2 regions of the Kitasatospora sp. NPDC023120 genome follow, and region 1 is predicted to be linked to the other one. Evidence: riboswitches for the same ligand, from Rfam matches in the RefSeq annotation. Region 1 holds a riboswitch; the other holds the start of a gene.
The links. Region 1 has a riboswitch for glycine ahead of gcvP (aminomethyl-transferring glycine dehydrogenase). Riboswitches for the same ligand answer to the same signal wherever they lie in the genome.

Region 1 (6,570 bases):
GCTGGTGGGGGCGCCTGCGGCGGGCTGGGGGAGGGGGCGGCGCCTTGGTGACGGGGAGGGGCTGGGGTATGGCAGGAGAGCGGGCATGGGGAGGGCCCCGGCCTTTGGGGGGTCGGGGCCCTGGGTGGGGGTGGGGTCAGATGAGGGGGCGTGGGGCGGTGGGGTGGGGGGTGTCGGTCGCCGGTGAGGGTGGGGCGGCGGTGTCCGGGGGCGTGGTGTTGTCGTTGACGTCGACGTGCTCGCGGCGGAGTTCCTCCCGGATCACCTTCTCCTCGGTGTAGCGCTCGACCACGAGGCGGACGCGCTCGATGGGGGCGAGGTACTTGCGGACCACCGGGCGCTCCTCACGGAGGGTGACCTCTTCGACGGCCTCGTCGATCTCCTTCTCGGTGAGGGAGGCGCGTTCGGCCTCGCTGACCGGCATCCGTTCGACCCGGACCCGTTCGCGGACCACCGGGACGCGGCGCTCGATCTGCTCGGTCGTCACGTATTTGCGCAGCTTCGCGGTGCCGAGGGTGTGCCACTCGGTGGTGATGTCCAGCCGCTCCTCGCGGCAGGTGATCTCGATCGGGGCGTCGGGAGCGGACGCGGCGGCACCCGCGGCGGGCGCGGGGGTGGTGGCCGCCGGGGTGGGCTGCGGCTTCGGCTCGACGTGCGGCGTGACAGCGCGGGTGGGCGCGGGGGTGCTGAGGGTCCGTACTTTGGCCTCCGGGGCGGTGCTGGTGTTGATCGGCGTGTGCTCGGGGGGGCGGAAGGCGGGCGGCTTGGCGGCGGCCGCGGCCGCGGCGGCTGCGGCGGGCGCCGCGGCCGGGGTGGTGCCGAAGTCGACGTCGGACGGCGCGGACCGACTGCCGTTCTCGCCGGCCTGGTGGCCGTCCGCCGCGGTGTCGAGGCCGTAGTAGCGGTAGAGCTGCAGCTCCTGGGTGGGGGACAGGTGCTGGCCCACACCGAAGTCCGGGGACTCCTTGACCAGCGACTTGTCGTACGGCACCCGGAGCTCGTCGCCGGCGAACTCGCTCGTGGTGAGCGGGACGAAGGCGTCCCGGCCGAAGATGCCGGTCCGGACGGCGGCCCACTCGGGCCGGCCGGTGGCGTCGTCCAGGTACACCTCGTCGACCGTGCCGATCTTGTCTCCGTTGCGGTCGACCGCCTTGTGGCCGATGAGGTCCCGGGGGTCGATGTCGGTCTGCACTCTTTCCTCCAGTGCGCTGGGCCTGTGGCACTCCCGCAGGTCGGCGGTCGGAGCGCCCGTCCCGTCCGCCTCTCCACACCAAATGCCATGAAACGGACGGGCGCGACCGGGGTGCGCCGGACGGGCTGCGGGCTGAGCTGTCCGGGGGACGCGCGTAGACCCGGGGTGACGGGAAGCACCCGTGATCGGAAGGCCTCCCGCTGGTACCCTGGGCGGCGACCGCAGAGCCCGCTCGGGAGAGTCTCCGACCGCGAAAACCGCTGGTCGGGGCGCCGAAGGAGCAACTCCTCCCCGGAATCTCTCAGGCATCCGTACCGTGTGGGGTAGGTCACTCTGGAAAGCAGGGCAGGAGTCTCGGCATGGGAGCCGGCGACCACCACCCTCACCGACGGTGCAAGCCGACGGAGCGCTCACAGCGCGCCGTGCGGGCGAAGCTCTCAGGTCCCGATGACAGAGGGGGAGGCCTGTCGGGTCCGCCCGCCATCGCCGAGTTCGCTGTCCGCAGCGGGAAGGCCGGTCGGCGTGCGTACCCCCGCCGGTCCGTGACCAGGAGGCCTCGACCACCATGAACGCCCAGCCGAACGCGGGACGCCCCACCGGCGCCTCGACCCTCACCGAGCTTGAGCTGGCCAGCCCCTTCGAGAACCGCCACATCGGCCCCGACGCCGCCGCGCAGGAGAAGATGCTGGCGTCCGTCGGCTACGGCTCGCTGGACGAGCTCGCCGCCACGGCCGTGCCCGAGGCGATCCGCTCCATCACCGGCCTGGACCTGCCCGCCGGCCGGACCGAGGCCCAGGTCCTCGCCGAGCTGCGCGAGCTGGCCGGCCGCAACCAGGTGCTCCAGCCGATGATCGGCCTGGGCTACTACGGCACCTTCACCCCGCCGGTGATCCTCCGCAACGTCATGGAGAACCCGGCCTGGTACACCGCGTACACCCCGTACCAGCCGGAGATCTCGCAGGGCCGCCTGGAAGCGCTGCTCAACTTCCAGACCCTGGTCTCCGACCTGACCGGCCTGCCGACCTCCGGCTCCTCGCTGCTGGACGAGGGCACCGCGGCCGCTGAGGCGATGGCGCTGGCCCGCCGCGTCACCAAGGTCAAGGGCGGTGTCTTCCTGGTCGACGCCGAGACCCTGCCGCAGACCATCGCGGTGATCAACACCCGCGCGGTGCCGACCGGTGTCGAGGTCGTCGTCGCCGACCTGTCCGAGGGCATCCCGGCCGAGATTGCCGAGCGCGGCGTCTTCGGCGTGCTGCTGCAGTACCCGGGCGCCACCGGTGTGGTCCGCGACCTCACCCCGGTGATCGAGCAGGCGCACGGCCTGGGCGCGATCGTCGCCGTCGCCGCCGACCTGCTGGCGCTGACCCTGCTCAAGTCCCCGGGCGCGCTGGGCGCCGACATCGCCTGCGGCACCTCGCAGCGCTTCGGCGTCCCGATGGGCTTCGGCGGCCCGCACGCCGGCTACCTCTCGGTGCGCGCCGAGTACGCCCGCTCGCTGCCCGGCCGCCTGGTCGGCGTCTCCGTCGACTCCGACGGCAACCGCGCCTACCGCCTGGCGCTGCAGACCCGCGAGCAGCACATCCGCCGCGAGAAGGCCACCAGCAACATCTGCACCGCCCAGGTGCTGCTCGCCGTCATGGCCTCGATGTACGCCGTGTACCACGGCCCGGACGGCCTGGCCGACATCGCCCGCCGTACCCACCGCTACGCCGCCGCCCTCGCCGAGGGCCTGCGGGCCGGCGGCGTCGAGCTGCTGCACGGCGAGTTCTTCGACACCGTCACCGCCGTCGTCCCGGGCCGTGCCGCCGAGATCGCCGCCGCCGCCCGCGCCAACGGCATCAACCTGTACCAGGACGGCGCGGACCGGATCTCCGTCTCCACCGACGAGACCACCACCCGCGAGCACCTGGCCGGCGTCTGGGCCGCGTTCGGTGTCGAGGCGGTCGAGGTCGCCGAGGCCGCCGAGGCGCTGCCGACCGGGCTGCTGCGCGAGGACGAGTACCTGACCCACCCGGTCTTCCACAGCCACCGCTCGGAGACCGCCATGCTGCGCTATCTGCGCCGCCTGTCGGACCGGGACTACGCGCTGGACCGCGGCATGATCCCGCTGGGCTCCTGCACCATGAAGCTCAACGCGACCACCGAGATGGAGGCGGTGACCTGGCCGGAGTTCGGCCAGCTGCACCCCTTCGCGCCGATCGAGCAGGCCCAGGGCTACCTGACCCTGATCCGCCAGCTGGAGCAGCAGCTGGTCGAGGTGACCGGCTACGACGCCGTCTCGATCCAGCCGAACGCGGGCTCGCAGGGCGAGCTGGCCGGCCTGCTGGCCGTCCGCGCCTACCACCACGCCAACGGCGACACCCAGCGCGACGTCTGCCTGATCCCGTCCTCCGCGCACGGCACCAACGCGGCCTCCGCGGTGATGGCCGGCATGCGCGTGGTCGTGGTGAAGACCCTGGTCGACGGCGACGTGGACGTCGAGGACCTGAAGGCCAAGATCGAGCAGCACCGCGACAGCCTGTCGGTGCTGATGGTCACCTACCCGTCGACCCACGGCGTGTACGAGACCGAGATCACCAACATCTGCGCCCTGGTGCACGAGGCCGGCGGCCAGGTGTACGTGGACGGTGCCAACCTGAACGCCCTGGTCGGCCTGGCCAAGCCGGGCAAGTTCGGCGCGGACGTCTCGCACCTGAACCTGCACAAGACCTTCTGCATCCCGCACGGCGGCGGCGGCCCGGGCGTCGGCCCGGTCGCGGTGCGCGCCCACCTGGCGCCGTACCTGCCGAACCACCCGCTGCAGGAGGAGGCCGGCCCGGCCACCGGTGTCGGCCCGATCTCGGCCGCGCCGTGGGGCTCGGCGGCGATCCTGCCGATCTCCTGGGCGTACGTCCGGCTGATGGGCGGCGAGGGCCTCAAGCGCGCGACCCAGGTCGCGGTGCTGAACGCCAACTACATCGCCAAGCGCCTGGCGCCGCACTTCCCGGTGCTCTACACCGGTCCGGGCGGGCTGGTCGCGCACGAGTGCATCATCGACCTGCGGCCGCTGACCAAGGAGACGGGCGTGACGGTGGACGACATCGCCAAGCGCCTGATCGACTACGGCTTCCACGCGCCGACGATGTCCTTCCCGGTGGCCGGCACGCTGATGATCGAGCCGACCGAGTCCGAGGACCTGCACGAGATCGACCGCTTCTGCGACGCGATGATCGAGATCCGCGCCGAGATCGACAAGGTCGGCTCGGGCGAGTGGGCGGCCGACGACAACCCGCTGAGCAACGCCCCGCACACCGCCGCCGAGCTGGCCGGCGACTGGGCGCACGGCTACTCGCGGCAGGAGGCGGTCTTCCCGGCGGGCGTGAACCCCGCGGACAAGTACTGGCCGCCGGTCAGCCGGATCGACGGTGCGTACGGCGACCGCAACCTGGTCTGCTCCTGCCCGCCGCTGGACGAGTACGGCGTCTGACGGACCCGGTGACCGGGTAGTCCGGACGAACGGCAGGGCCCCGGCGGAAGCTTTCCGCCGGGGCCCTGCCCGTACTCGCGTCGATCCGGCGGCTGCCCCCGCCGTACGGCCGGACCCGGAGGTGGGACCGAACGGTCAGGCCGCGTGGGCGACGGGGCGGCGCGGGGCGATCACCCGGCCGTCCGGGAGCAGCTCTCCGGTGTCCTCGAACAGGACGACGCCGTTGCAGAGCAGGCTCCAACCCTGCTCCGGGTGGCGGGCCACCGATACGGCCGCCTCGCGGTCCTCGGACTCGGCCGACGGGCACTCAGGACGGTGCTGGCACATACGCGTACCCTCGCTTCGCTCTGCGATCCTCCCCGTGGTGCGGTCGCCGGAGGTTGTGCCGTCCGGGGCCGCCGCGGTAGTCGGATCCTGTCCGCACGCCGACCAGGTGTTGACCGGCGCTCAAGTGGGTAGGACAGGTGGTCCTTCCACGCTGGTTCCCAGTGTCGGCATCTGCGGACGTGCTCGCAGGTATTTCGTGACATGCGCCACAACTCCCGCACAGAGATCACCCGTTCAGGTGGGGTCGGGGGGAAAACACGCACCGGTGGGCCAGGCGGGGGATGGCCCGATCGGGCTATGGCGGGTGCCTTGTTCAGGTGGTCGCCGTTCGGGTGATGCGCCCCGGGTTCGGGTGTGCGGGCTCGAGTGCGCGGCCTCGGGTGCGCGGGCGCGCGGCGGAGGGCCGCCGGGCGGGTGGTCCGGCGGCCCGTGGGATGCGGGCGGCTCAGGAGGAGCCGAGCAGGAGCGGCCTGGCGAGCGGGGCGCGGGCCAGCAGCGGCAGCAGTTCGGCGGCCGGGTAGGCGCGGTGGGCGGTGACGCCGAGCGGGGCCGGGGCGAGCGGGATCAGCAGGTCGGCGGCCGGGCCGGTGTCGGGGGCGTGCAGCCACAGCGCCGTCGCGTACTGGCCCGGGAAGGTCAGCAGGCGGGGCTGTTGGCGGATCCGGGAGCTCTGGGCGAGCTGCCAGGCCTCGCGCAGCGCCCGGACCGTCGAGTCGAGGTACGGGCCGGCGGTGAAGTGGGAGAAGGTGTGCCCCTGGACGCCCTGCACCACCTCGGCGGCGGCGGCCACGTCGGCGCCGTCCTTGATCAGGAAGCGCCACCCGGTGCGGCGGGCGGCGGGGAGCTCGGGGCGCGGGCCGTCCAGGACGTGCACCGCGAGCGGATGTGCGGGGACCAGTGGGCCGGCCGGATGACGCAGCGCTGCGGCGGCGGGCTGGCACAGCGCGGTCTCCGAGTCGAGTGCGCCCAGGACCGCGCGCAGGGCGCTGGGTGGGGGCTGGGGGGTCTGCAGAGTCATGGCGGGGACCGCCTCTCCAAACGAGATCGGCGTGCGAGTGCGGCATACCGGCACGGCGCGGCGCGTCTTCGGTGACGGGGCCTGGCCGTGTCCGGTTGTGCAGGATCGCGGTGTCGGCGCGGTCGCTGCCCTCGACGAGGGCTTCGAGGCGGGAGCGGACCGGCCGGAGCGCAGTGCGAATTCCATCGAACAGATGCGCAGGGTGATCTGTTTATCACAGGCGGTGGCGCCGGGCAAGTCCACAGATGAACTGAATCTCCGTCAGTTGCCTTGCATTGCAAGCCAGTACAAGCATTCGGGTATCGATCTTCGAGGTGGGCATGATGCTTGCACGGTCGGTCGGCCGGTGGCTCAACGGGGTGTCTCAGGAGGAGGGGACCGTGGGCGAGAAGGTCGTGGCGACTCGGGCGGATCTGGCGGACCGGCAGCTCTACCGGCGCAAGCTCCAGGCCTGTCAGGAGGCGCTGGGGCGGATGCTGCGGGAGGACCGCTTCGACCGGCCCCGGGCGGTGATGGGTCTGGAGATCGAGCTCAACCTGGCCGACGAGCAGGGCCTGCCGGCCATGA
Region 2 (6,570 bases), on a different contig from region 1:
CGTAGAGGGTCACCCACTCCATCGCGTTGGCGGGCCCGATGCCCTCGGCACGCAGCGTCCGCGCGGCCGCGGCCGCCCGGCGGCGGACCTTGAGACCGCCCGGCAGGATGCCCTCGCGGGTCATGCCGGCCCGCACGCACTCCTGCATCACGGACCAGATCTCCAGCAGCCCGGTGCGGATCTCCTCCTCACTGCGCCAGGCCTTCTCGTTCTCCAGCATCAGGCCGGAGATCGACAGCCCGGTCTCGCGGGTGAGCCGCAGCAGCTCCTCGCCGGTGCGGAAGGGGTAGCGCAGCGCGGTGTCGTCCGGCTTGACCCGGTCGGCGCCGATCGCGTCCTCGTCGACGACGAAGCCGCCGCCGACCGAGTAGTAGGTCTTCTCCAGCAGCGTGGAGCCGTCGGCGGCGAAGGCCCAGAGGGTCATCCCGTTGGCGTGGTACGGCAGCGAGCGGCGGCGGTGCAGCACCAGCTGGCTGTCGGGGTCGAAGCCGATGGGGTGCTCGCCGAGCAGGTTGATCCTCTTCTCGGCGGTGATCCGCTCGACGTCCTTGTCGGCCTGGTCGACGTCGACGGTGCGGGGTGAGTTGTTCTCCAGGCCGAGCAGGACGGCCTTCGGCGTGCCGTGGCCGTGGCCGGTGGCGCCGAGCGAGCCGTACAGCTCGGCGCGCACGGCTGTCACCTGGGCCAGCAGGCCTTCGGACCGCAGTCGGCGGGCGAACATGCGGGCGGCGCGCATCGGGCCCACGGTGTGGGAGCTCGACGGGCCGATGCCGATGGAGAAGAGGTCGAAGACACTGATGGCCACGGAGGACGTCCTTGTCTGGTCTCGTGGAGGAACGGGCGGGCGGGGGGCCGACACGGGTCGGGGCACCGCGCGCACTACCAAGTGTGCGCGGTGCCCCGGGGTCCCAGCTGCCGTGGCGGGGTGAGGCCGGTCACTCCGCCCGGACGATCACGGGAGTGATCAGAGGTTGGGGTACAGCGGGTACTTCTCGGCCAGCGCGGTGACGCGGGCCTTCAGCGCGGAGGCGACGGTCTCGTCGAAGGCGGGCTTGAGCGCCTCGGCGATGATGTCGGCGACCTCGCGGAAGTCCTCGGCCTGGAAGCCGCGGGTGGCCAGGGCCGGGGTGCCGATGCGCAGGCCCGAGGTGACCATCGGCGGGCGGGGGTCGTTCGGGATGGCGTTGCGGTTGACCGTGATGCCGACCTCGTGCAGCCGGTCCTCGGCCTGCTGGCCGTCGAGCTGGCTGTTGCGCAGGTCGACCAGGACCAGGTGGACGTCGGTGCCGCCGGACAGCACGGACGCGCCGGCCTCGGCGACGTCCTCCTGCAGCAGGCGCTCGGCCAGGATGCGCGCGCCCTCCAGGGTGCGCTGCTGGCGCTCCTTGAACTCCTCCGAGGCCGCGACCTTGAAGGCGACCGCCTTGCCGGCGATCACGTGCTCCAGCGGGCCGCCCTGCTGACCGGGGAAGACCGCGGAGTTGATCTTCTTGGCGTACTCGGCCTTGGACAGGATGACGCCGCCGCGCGGGCCGCCCAGGGTCTTGTGGGTGGTGGTGGTGACCACGTCCGCGTAGGGCACCGGGTTGGGGTGCAGCCCGGCGGCCACCAGGCCGGCGAAGTGCGCCATGTCCACCATGAGCAGCGCGCCGACCTCGTCGGCGACCCGGCGGAACTCGGCGAAGTCCAGCTGGCGCGGGTAGGCGGACCAGCCGGCGATGATCAGCTTCGGCTGGTGCTCCTTGGCGAGGCGCTCGACCTCGGCCATGTCGACCTGGCCGGTCTTCTCGTCCACGTGGTACGCGACCACGTTGTAGAGCTTGCCGGAGAAGTTGATCTTCATGCCGTGGGTCAGGTGACCGCCGTGGGCCAGGTTCAGGCCCAGGATGGTGTCGCCCGGCTGGATCAGCGCGAACATCGCGGCGGCGTTGGCCTGCGCGCCGGAGTGCGGCTGGACGTTGGCGTGCTCGGCACCGAACAGGGCCTTGATGCGGTCGATCGCGATCTGCTCGACCACGTCGACGTGCTCGCAGCCGCCGTAGTAGCGGCGGCCGGGGTAGCCCTCGGCGTACTTGTTGGTGAGCACCGAGCCCTGGGCCTCCATGACCGCCACCGGGGCGAAGTTCTCGGAGGCGATCATCTCCAGGGTGGTCTGCTGGCGGTGCAGCTCGGCGTCGACCGCGGCGGCGATCTCCGGGTCGAGGGCGTGCAGGGACTGGTTGAGAACCGTCATGGTGTGTTCTTCCCGGTGGAGGAGGAAAGGGGGCCACGGTGGGGGCGGGCCGACGCGCGCGCGGCCCGCCCGGTCACCAGCGGGTCAGGCCTTGATGAAGGTGTTGTACTCGTCCGCGCTGAGCAGCTTGCCGGCGGACGCCACACGCACCTTGAACAGCCAGCCGCCCTCGAAGGGGGCGCTGTTGACCAGGCTGTTGTCGTCCAGGACGTCCTGGTTGACCTCGACGACCTCACCGGTCACCGGGGAGTACAGGTCGCTGACCGACTTGGTCGACTCCAGCTCGCCACAGGTCTCGCCGGCGGTCACCTCGTCGCCGACCTCGGGCAGCTGCACGTAGACGATGTCACCGAGCGCGTCCGCGGCGTGCTGGGTGATACCGACGGTCGCGGTCTCGCCCGCGGCGGCGGTGGTCAGCCACTCGTGCTCTTCGGTGTACTGCAGGTGCTGGGGGTTGCTCATGGCGTCATTCTCCAGGATGGGAAGCGGGTACGACGAAGCGGGCCGCCGCTCGGACGGCTTCGACGTGCGGATATGGGGGAAAGGCGGGTGCGCGCTCGGTCAGCGGGCGCGCTTGTAGAACGGCAGCGCCACGACCTGGACCGGCTCGTGCTTGCCGCGCACGTCCACCGCGACGGTGGTGCCGGGGGTGGCGTGGGCCGCGTCGACGTAGGCCATCGCGATCGGCTGCCCCAGCGTCGGGGAGGGCGCGCCGGAGGTGATCCGGCCGATCGGGGCGCCGTCGGCGGAGACCACGGTGTACTCGGCGCGCGGGACGCGCTTGCCCTCGGAGACCAGGCCGACCAGCACCCGCGGCGGGTTGGTCTCGGCCGCGGCGGCGGCCTGCTCCAGCGCCTTGCGGCCGATGAAGGCGCCGCCGTTGGTGGTCTTGTCGAAGCGGACGACCCGGCCCAGGCCGGCGTCGAACGGGGTGAGGTCGGTGGACAGCTCGTGCCCGTACAGCGGCATGCCCGCCTCCAGGCGCAGCGTGTCGCGGCAGGACAGGCCGCACGGGATCAGGCCGCGGCCCTCGCCGGCGGCGGTCAGGGCCTGCCAGATCGGCTCGGCGTCGACCGGGTGGCAGAAGATCTCGAAGCCGTCCTCGCCGGTGTAGCCGGTGCGGGCGAGCAGCACGTCGCGGCCGGCCACCTGGGCCGGGAGGATCGCGTAGTACTTCAGGCCGGGCAGGTCCGCGTCGGTGGTCTCGGCCAGGATCGCGGTGGACTCCGGGCCCTGGACGGCGATCAGCGCGTAGGTGTCGCGGTCGTCGGTGACGACGGCGTCGAAGCCCTTGGCGCGGGCGATCAGCTCGTCGAGGACCAGCTGGGCGTTGGAGGCGTTGGCGACGACCAGGAAGGCGTCCTCGCGCAGGCGGTAGACGATCAGGTCGTCCAGGATGCCGCCGTCCTCGGCGCAGATCATGGTGTAGCGGGCGCGCAGCACGCCCAGCGCGGAGACGAAGCCGACCAGCGCGTGGTCCAGCATCTCGCCGGCCTGCGGGCCGGTGACGGTGATCTCGCCCATGTGGGAGAGGTCGAACAGACCGGCCTTGGTGCGGACGGCGAGGTGCTCCTCGCGCTCGCTGCCGTAGCGCAGCGGCATGTCCCAGCCGGCGAAGTCGGTCATGGTCGCGCCGAGGGCGCGGTGCAGCGCGTCGAGCGCGGTCAGGCGGAGGGACGACATGGCCAGGAACTCCTCGGTCGGGGCACTCAGGGGTGCACGCGCCGGACCGGTCCCGCTCGGGGCCGACCCTGCGCGCGGGCATGCGGCGGCGTGGGTCTCCCCATCTGTCGTCGAACCTGAGAGCTTCACCGCCGCCGGCCCGCAGCTGTTTCCAGCTTGGAGGACAGCATGGCGGCTTGCACCGTGGGTGGGCGCGCGACAGGGCCGTGCGCCGCTTTCCAGATGTGCCTAACCCGTGCGGTAGGGGGGCCTGAGAGATTCCGGGGAGGACTTGCTCCTTCGGCGCCGGCTGTGCCGCTGGTGCGGCACTCCGGGCTCTCCCGCGCGGGTTCGAGCGGCCGGTATGGAGTTGTGGGGGCCCGCGGCGCATGCCGTCGGACGCGGACATCATGGCACGTCCCGGGCGAGGAGGGGAGGGGGGACCCGGTCACACGGCTCGGGACCGAACACGAGCCCTAGGGAGAGCCTCCTCGGGCCCTAGACTGCTCCGCGTCGGCGCAGCAGAGGGCGGCCGAGCGGCAGAGGGCGGGATCGGCGGCGCATGGGGTACCCGGTGGAACAGCAGCAGGGGTGGGGCGGTCCGGAGGCGGCGCCGGCGGGCGGCTCGTGGCCGGCCAACGAGCTGGAGCAGGTGCTGACCGCGGCCCTGGGCGACCCGGGCGCGACGCCGCGGGTGATCGAGGTGCTGGCCCGCAGCCAGGTGTGGGTGCCGCTGCCCGCCGGGGCGGACCCGCAGGGGCAGTCGCTGGACCTGCCGACCATCGAGCTGGCCGGTGACCCGTACGTGCCGGTGTTCTCCTCGCAGGAGGTGTTCCTGCAGCAGGCGCCCGGGATGGCCTTCGCGATCGCGCCGGTCTGGGAGTTCGCCCGCGGGCTGCCGCTGGGCGTGGGCATCGCGGTGAACCCGGAGGCGCCGGTGGGCATCCCGGTGCCGCCGCAGGGTGTGGCCGAGCTGCGCCGCGGTCCGCGGGACGACCGCTGGGACGGAGCCGAGGACCAGGCGGCGCCGACCGGCGGTCGGGTGGCGCTGCGCGAGCCCGTGGCGGGCGAGGACCCGGAACACTTCCTGGCCGCCTGCCGGGCCGAACTGTCGGCCCTTCCCGGGGTGTTGACCGCCCGCCGGGCGCTGGCCAGCATCGAGGGCGAGCCGACCGTGATGTTCGTGGGCGTCCAGTTGGATCCGGCGGCCCCGGCCGACCCGGCCGCGGTGAACGACGCGCTCGGCCGGGCGCTGGGAACCGCGCCGCTGCCGGGCGGCGTCCACCTCGTACTGCTCGACCTCGCCGACGACCCGGTGGTCGAGTGGCTGCTCACCCGGGTAATGCCTTTCTACACGCGGGTGTGAGCGGGTTCGTATCAGAGGCACGTCGCCGTGGCGGTGGCCGGTGCCGCGCCATAGGGTGCGTGCAGACGGCCGACGGGCCGGCGGGTTCGAGGAAAGAGGCGCGGCGAGGTGGGCGCATGAGTGCGGGAACGGGAGCGGGCGGGCCCTGGGGCCAGGCACCGGCCGGGCGCCCGGGAGCGGATCCGGGCGTGCTGGAGCACGCCCTGCGCGAGGTCGCGCCCGAGCGCTACGACGCGTACGAGCGGCTGCTGCACGCGCTGGCGGACGGCCGGGTCTGGATGCTGCTCTGGCACGGCACGCCGGGCAGCCCGGAGGCACAGTACGGGAACATGGAGATCAGCGGCCACGGCTACGCGCCGGCCGTCACCTCGCCCGAGCAGCTGGCCGCCTCCGGCTGGGCACGGGCCCACGAGGTCATCTCCGGCCGTGAGATCGCCGCTTCGCTGTACCGCACCCGCTGGGGCCTGTGGCTCAACCCGCACGCCCCCGGCGGCGGCGTCGGCGTGCCCTGGGCGGACCTGCGGCGGATCGCCGCGGGCCTGGACCGGCTGCCCGCCGGTCCGCTGAAGCTGAGCGAGCCGCAGCTCAACGCCCAGCAGTTCTTCGCGCTGCTGGAGCGGCAGGCCGGCGAGGTGCGCGCGGTACGGGCGCTGCGCCGGGCCTGGGTGCAGCCGGCGGTGGGGGAGCCGTACCTGGCGATCGGTCTGGACCTGTACGAGAGCTCGCCGCCGGCGGTGGAGGCGGTGCGCGCGCTGATGCAGCGGGCGATCGCGGTGGCCCCGGAGGGGCTCGCGGTGTCCACCGTGGCGATGTCGGACGAGTACGACCCGGTGGCGCTGTGGATGCGCGCCAACTCGCGGCCGTTCTTCGACCGGGAGGCCGGACGCCCGGCGACCGGTCCGTACCCGCCGGTGCCGCCGCCCGCGTACCCGGGGCAGTCGATGCCGGGGCAGCCGACACCGGGGTGGGCGTACGGCACGCAGCCGCCCGCGCCGGGCTGGCAGCAGCAGCCCCAGCACGCCCAGCGGCCGTGGCCCGGCTACCCCGGGCGTTGATTGCCGCGCTCCTTCTCGCCTAAATCCCACCGCGAAGCCGACTTGATTGTCCGTCAAGTCGGCTTCGATGCTTTCGGGGCGAATTTCCGAGTGTGGGCGTCCGGTTATCTTGACATGCCTGTTACAGCCATGTGAAGAGTGATATGCCGGTGACAGGTGAGGTGCATGCCTGCAGATCACAGTTGGGCATCTGTCGGTTGTCAGGTCTGGCGTAAGACAAGTCGCATGGCAGAGAGTTCTGCGCAACGCACCGC

Region 2: it holds a riboswitch for glycine, as region 1 does, so the genes downstream of both, gcvT (glycine cleavage system aminomethyltransferase GcvT) here and gcvP (aminomethyl-transferring glycine dehydrogenase) in region 1, are expected to answer to the same signal.

The regions. Positions count from the first base shown of each region.
Region 1 covers NZ_JBVHHY010000022.1:13,758-20,327, forward strand. Annotated here, with positions in the region: gene ACZ3TI_RS28900 (PRC and DUF2382 domain-containing protein) at 137-1,192, opposite strand; glycine riboswitch at 1,416-1,519, shown strand; glycine riboswitch at 1,521-1,653, shown strand; gene gcvP (aminomethyl-transferring glycine dehydrogenase) at 1,758-4,658, shown strand; gene ACZ3TI_RS28910 (DUF5999 family protein) at 4,794-4,985, opposite strand; gene ACZ3TI_RS28915 (hypothetical protein) at 5,431-6,003, opposite strand; gene ACZ3TI_RS28920 (glutamate-cysteine ligase family protein) at 6,384-6,570, shown strand, end outside.
Region 2 covers NZ_JBVHHY010000008.1:145,280-151,849, forward strand. Annotated here, with positions in the region: gene ACZ3TI_RS14035 (L-serine ammonia-lyase) at 1-805, opposite strand, end outside; gene glyA (serine hydroxymethyltransferase) at 965-2,233, opposite strand; gene gcvH (glycine cleavage system protein GcvH) at 2,318-2,695, opposite strand; gene gcvT (glycine cleavage system aminomethyltransferase GcvT) at 2,795-3,916, opposite strand; glycine riboswitch at 4,145-4,249, opposite strand; gene ACZ3TI_RS14055 (enhanced serine sensitivity protein SseB C-terminal domain-containing protein) at 4,458-5,261, shown strand; gene ACZ3TI_RS14060 (enhanced serine sensitivity protein SseB C-terminal domain-containing protein) at 5,378-6,316, shown strand.